2 regions of the Pseudocitrobacter sp. 73 genome follow, and region 1 is predicted to be linked to the other one. Evidence: riboswitches for the same ligand, from Rfam matches in the RefSeq annotation. Region 1 holds a riboswitch; the other holds the start of a gene.

Region 1 (3,114 bases):
TATGAGGCGGTGAAGGAACGCTGTGAAGCGCTGGTGCAGCGCAGGGGCTAAACCAACGTCATCAAAAAGAATCCGGCAGCGGTCATCAGGAGCGATCCCACCACGTGAGTCATCACCGAAATCATCGCCCACAGATAGTTGCCGTTTTGCAAAAGGGTGACGATCTCCGCCGAAAAGGTGGAAAAGGTCGTCATCCCACCGCAAAGACCGGTAGTGATCAGTAACTTCCATGCCGGGTCCAGTTGCGGCTGGCGCAAAAAGAACGCCAGCGCCGCGCCAATAATGAAACCACCGACCAGATTAACCACCAATGTTCCCGGCGGCAGGCTGGGGAAAAGGCTGTTGAGCTTCATCGACAGCCACCAACGAATGACACACCCGGTAGAGCCACCAATAATAACGGCCAGTAATGAACGATACATCACGCGCGTAAATCCTTATGCTAAATGTTTGATCAGCACATCCACCGTCAGATGGTTGATGTACTCAAGGGAGTGGGAGGCGAGCACGCCCAGCAGGCGATTGTGATGCCCGGCGATGACCAGATCGATACGGCGATCGCGGATACAGGATTCGACATCCTCAAAGCGACGGGTCGTGACCAGTTCCAGCGTTTGTACCGGTAGCGAAACGGATTCCGCCAGCTCGCTCAACAGGGCTTTGGCCTGAATGACTTCCTGCGAAACCACATCATCCATCAGGCTGTCGGAGACATAATTGAGGGCGCGATAATCGGTGCTGATGTGCGCGATGGTTATCGTCATCGCGTTCTCCTGCGCCATTTTTGCGGCGTGATCAAGCAGGGGAATGCCATCAAGACTGCTGTTGATCAGCACCAGAGCATGGTTGTAAACAGGCATAAAAAAACCTCGTCAGGTTGCGAGGTATGCGCGGGTCTTCGAACGAAAGACAGCCTGACATACCTCCATGTTAAGAGGGTATACCAGGCGTCATCAGCCCCAGCAGGGCGGTTGGGAAAGGTGGAACGCCATCACCTTTGTGAATAATTTTGGACCGATGATGGGGGGAATGCAAATAGTTTGTGCGGCTTGCTTCCGCCCGGCACTTGCCGTAACCTGCTGCGATACACGAATTTGTTGTATTAATGACTCGGGGTGCCCTTCCACAGTGAAGGCTGAGAAAAACCCGTACCACCTGATCTGGATAATGCCAGCGTAGGGAAGTCAGAGACCGTCAGGTCATTGCTTCTGGACGTTCTGGCAGGAGCAAACCATGCAAGCTGAGCCGCTTAGCCCTGCGCAAATCGCGCATTCGTTACATCTTTTTCGTCATCACGCCCCCCTTGTTCACTGTATGACAAACGACGTCGTGCAGACCTTCACCGCCAACGTACTGCTTGCGCTCGGCGCATCCCCCGCGATGGTGATTGATGCGCAGGAAGCTGCGCAATTCTCTGCCATTGCTGATGCGTTATTGATAAACGTTGGCACGTTAACGCAGCCGCGCGCGCAGGCGATGAAAGCCGCTGCGCTGAGTGCGAACGCGGCGGGTAAACCCTGGACTCTCGACCCTGTCGCCGTGGGTGCGTTAACGCTGCGCACGGAATTTTGCCACGATCTGTTGACCTTAAAACCTGCCGCCATTCGGGGGAATGCCTCCGAAATTATGGCGCTGGCAGGAATGAGCGCGGGCGGGCGCGGCGTGGATACCACCGATACCGCCGCTGCTGCGCTACCGGCGGCGCAGGCTCTGGCGCGTCAGATCAATACCGTTGTGGCGGTGACGGGCGAAGTGGATTACATCACCGATGGACAACGCGTTATCGCGATAACGGGCGGCAACCCGTTGATGACCCGCGTAGTGGGGACGGGCTGTGCATTGTCTGCGGTCGTCGCGGCAAGCTGTGCGCTACCGGGCGACAGGCTGGATAACGTTGCCTCTGCCTGCGCCTTGATGAAACTGGCCGGTAGTCGTGCGGCGGTCGATAACGGACCGGGCAGTTTTGTCCCGGCATTTCTTGATGCACTGTATGCACTGAATGGGGAGGCACTGGCATGAAACGGATTAACGCATTAACGATCGCGGGTACCGATCCAAGTGGTGGGGCAGGGATTCAGGCTGATCTGAAAACCTTCTCAGCATTGGGTGCATATGGCTGTTCGGTGATCACCGCGCTGGTGGCGCAAAACACCCATGGTGTGCAGTCCGTCTATCGTATTGAACCGGATTTTGTCGCCGCACAGCTGGATTCCGTGTTTAACGATGTGCGCATCGATACCACCAAAATCGGTATGCTGGCAGAAACTGATATCGTTGAAGCCGTGGCGGAGCGATTACAGCGCCATCGGGTGGAAAATGTGGTGCTGGATACGGTCATGCTGGCCAAAAGCGGCGATGCGCTGTTATCGCCCGCGGCGGTTGAAACCCTGCGTCAACGTCTGCTGCCACAGGTCTCGTTAATTACGCCGAATCTGCCGGAAGCGGCGGCACTGCTGGATGCGCCGCATGCGCGTAATGAGCGTGAAATGCTGGAACAGGGTCGCGCGCTGCTGGCGATGGGGTGTGGCGCAGTGCTTATGAAGGGCGGTCACCTGGATGATGCGGAAAGCCCCGACTGGCTGTTCACCCGCGACGGCGAGCTGCGTTTTACCGCGCCGCGCGTCATGACCAAAAACACCCACGGTACCGGTTGTACATTATCAGCCGCGCTGGCGGCACTGCGCCCACGCCATAGCAACTGGGGCGACACGGTGCAGGAAGCGAAAACCTGGCTTTCAGCCGCGCTGGCCCAGGCCGATACGCTGGAAGTTGGTAGTGGTATTGGCCCGGTGCACCATTTTCACGCCTGGTGGTAATAGCACATTGAAAAGCCCGCATTTGGACGGATAGCAAATGCAAAATTGCCTGATGGCGCTATGCTTATCAGGCCTACAGAGTGTGCACAATGCATTGAATTTGCAATGTTTTGTAGGCCGGATAAGGCGTTTGCGCCGCATCAGGCAAATACCCGCACGACACCACCAAAACGCGCTTGATGAATGCCTGATTAATGGCGCACCAGCGTGGCAAAGTAATACACCAGCGGTATCGCCAGAATCCACAAGCCGAGAGGGATTTCACGCCACTTCCCGGCAATGGTTTTAATCATCACAT
Region 2 (3,114 bases), on a different contig from region 1:
CACAGCACCAGTAGCGGAGCGAGGGCGAAGACCGGGATCGCCTGGCTGGTTAATACCACCGGCATTACCCAGCGCTGAAGACGGGGAGAAAAGACCATGCACAGCGCCAGAATCGCTCCAAGCAGTACACCAATCACCAGGCCACTGGCGATTTCCGATAGGGTGATCAACGTGTGCCAGCCGAGGTAACGACCATTGTCGTGCAGGGCCTGAACGACCGCCGTGGGTGAGGGCAGCAGGAATGACGGGATAGAGCCGAGCGTCGCCAGCCACCATAACCCCACTAAGCCTGCAAACAGCGTCATCCCACGCCAGATACGTGATAAGAAAATCATTGTGCCCCCCGAATGAGTTGTTGCATAAGCTCACGTTGGCTCTGGATAACCAGAGGATCGTCAAGCTCGCGTGGCGGTAGGCCAGCCATTACGTGGGAGGCATCGATGCCGCCAGGATGTTTCGCCAGAACCAGAATGTGATGACTCAGGCGGCAGGCCTCTACGGGGTCGTGTGTGATCAGTAACACGGTACGGTCAGCCAGCAGTTCCGCCGCCAGCGCTTGAATCGTGGCGCGGGTAATCGCGTCCAGCGCGGAAAATGGCTCATCCATCAGGACAATAGGCTGCTGTTCGTAGAGAGTTCGGGCGATGGCGGCGCGCTGGCGCATCCCGCCGGATAACGTCTGCGGAAGGGCGTGGCCATAACTGCTTAGCCCAACACGCTCAAGCAGCTCTTGCGCCCATTCGCGATCGGCTTTTTCTCCGCGTAAACGTGCACCCAGGCAAACATTCTCTTCAATGGTTAACCACGGATAGAGCAGATCGCGTTGCCCCATCCAGGCGATTCGGCCTGCAAGCGGGCGACCATTTTCATCCGTCACGCTACCCGATGTGGGTGCGGCCAGCCCGGCGACAATGCGCAGCAGGCTGGTTTTACCCACCCAGCAAGGAGACAAAATGCCCTGCCGGGAGAGTCACGTTCAGGTTCTCGAATATTGTCTTTTTGCCATAACGCAGCGTAAGATCTGTCAGCCTGATCGCGGGGGATTCATTCACTGACTTCATGATTTCGCGTTCAACCCCATTTGCCAGAACGCGCTTTCCAGCCGGGTGGCGGTGGTGAAGATAGATGAAAGTTCAGCGATACGGCTTTCTCCCCCGCGCTGGGCCGCCAGATTTTCAAATAGCGTCAGAGAGGCTTGTACGCCTGCCAGATAGTCCTCATCACCATAGTTCCGGATCCACGGCGCGTAAGGATTACCCTCAAAGACGGTCGCCGGATCGTTGAGCAGGCGCAGGCCTATTTCCGCATAGCCTGCCACGCACGGCATCAGTGCGGTGAGCAGATCAAGCACATCGCCAGAATGCCCCACATCCAGCACGTAACGGGTGTAGTTCACCGTTTCGGCGGCTTCTTCGACCTGCGTAACGTCGGACTCCGTTAATCCCCATTGCTGGCAGTAGCTGATATGTAGCGGCAGTTCATTGAGAATGGCATTCAGTGATGTCGTCGCCGTGCGCATCTCCGGTAGGTTTTGCAGTTTGCTCACCAGCAGTGCGTAGGCGCGGGCGAAATGAACTAAAAACAGGTAATCCTGGGTGAGGTATCGGCGGAACGCAGGTTCAGGCAGGGTGCCATCACCCAACTGCTGGACAAATTCGTGCGCGACGTAATCGTGCCAGTGGTGATCCGCCAGCATACGAAGGCGTCCATAAAGACCGGTTTCAAACAGGGGTAAAGACATAGGACCTCCAGTCAATAAATGGAGATCCGGGCGCAATGAGGGAAGAACAGGAATTGGCTGTGTAAATAGATGGCTAACCCGTCCCTTCGCTGGCATGACCCAGATCAGGTTCTAAGGGTTCGGCTTGCGCCATCTCAGCCCATTACTGGACACCCCTCGGACAGGAGGTTTTATACGATATTTTTTCTGTGAATACAACGAGGGGGGAACGCTTACCGGAATGACTTCCAGCAAGCGTGCTGTTATCAGGCTTTAGGAATGCGTAAAGTCTGGCCGGGATAAATTTTATCCGGATGAGAAAGCATCGGGCGGTTGGCTTCAAAGATTTTGTTGTACAGATTGGCATTACCGTACACATTTTTGGAAATCGCGCTCAGCGTATCGCCGGACTTCACGGTGTAGTAGGTGGCTTCATCCGCGCTATCGGCAGCGGTGATGTTATTCTCAACTTCACTGACGCCGGCAACGTTACCGACGGCGACCTGAATTTTCTCTTTCTCTTCCTGGGTTAGCCCATCACCGGTGACGCTGGCTTTCCCGTCGACGACCGTCACCTGAACTTTATCCGCACCCGGAATATTGAGTTTCTTTAAATGCTCGGTAACTTTTTCGCCCTGGTCCTGATGCGAATCCGTCAGTTTGTCCCACAGTTTTTCACCTGCTTCTTTCACGAAGTTAAACAGTCCCATATCCGTTCTCCAGTAAAGAATGTCAGGGTAAGCATAGCAGATGAGGTGCGCGACGCCGGGTTTGCGTCGCGCACAAAAGGCGGGATTAATGGCCCCAGCGGGTTTTCAGATAATTCACCGCCTGGCGGGTTTGCGGTTGATTGAGATTATCTTCGCGGAACAGAATCGTCCCGTTGATTTCCGGGATTGATTCATTGAGATCGATCTGCTTACTCAGCTCGGGTACACCGCCATTCACCGCCCAGTCAGGTTCTTTTTTCGACGGTTCGCCCACTTTATACAGCGCCACGCCAATATACAGCCGCGTTTTGGTCGGTTTCACCACATCCGCCCACCATTTCGCCAGCACATCATAGCGCGCGGCATCGCGGGCAAATGGCCAGTAGAGCTGCGGGGCAATGTAGTCCAGCAAGCCCTGTTGCACCCAAAGACGAGTATCGGCATAAGACTCATCGTAGGCGGCCGCACCGCGCGTATCTGACCCTAAAGGATCGTGCGAGCGGTTACGCCAGACGCCTGCCGGGCTGACGCCAAACTCGACGTCGGGCTTCAGCTGCTTAATGGTGCGTGAAACCTGCTCGATAAGCTGTTGCGTGTTATGGCGTCGCCAGTCGGCTTTTGACGCATATTGCTGGCCATACTGCCGCCAGGTCTGGTTATCGTTAAGCGTTGAGCCGGGCGTTT

The links. Region 1 has a riboswitch for thiamine pyrophosphate ahead of thiM (hydroxyethylthiazole kinase). Riboswitches for the same ligand answer to the same signal wherever they lie in the genome.
Region 2: another riboswitch for thiamine pyrophosphate. It lies ahead of tenA (thiaminase II); the one in region 1 lies ahead of thiM (hydroxyethylthiazole kinase).

The regions. Positions count from the first base shown of each region.
Region 1 covers NZ_VTZO01000006.1:291,842-294,955, reverse strand. Annotated here, with positions in the region: gene F0Q32_RS06410 (LysR family transcriptional regulator) at 1-51, shown strand, start outside; gene crcB (fluoride efflux transporter CrcB) at 48-422, opposite strand; gene F0Q32_RS06400 (universal stress protein) at 438-860, opposite strand; fluoride riboswitch at 938-1,005, opposite strand; TPP riboswitch at 1,102-1,199, shown strand; gene thiM (hydroxyethylthiazole kinase) at 1,234-2,019, shown strand; gene thiD (bifunctional hydroxymethylpyrimidine kinase/phosphomethylpyrimidine kinase) at 2,016-2,816, shown strand; gene F0Q32_RS06385 (NCS2 family permease) at 3,008-3,114, opposite strand, start outside.
Region 2 covers NZ_VTZO01000011.1:22,080-25,193, reverse strand. Annotated here, with positions in the region: gene F0Q32_RS13370 (ABC transporter permease) at 1-335, opposite strand, end outside; partial or broken gene F0Q32_RS13365 (ABC transporter ATP-binding protein) at 332-1,061, opposite strand; gene tenA (thiaminase II) at 1,058-1,741, opposite strand; TPP riboswitch at 1,806-1,908, opposite strand; gene lysM (peptidoglycan-binding protein LysM) at 1,987-2,430, opposite strand; gene F0Q32_RS13350 (glycoside hydrolase family 10 protein) at 2,516-3,114, opposite strand, start outside.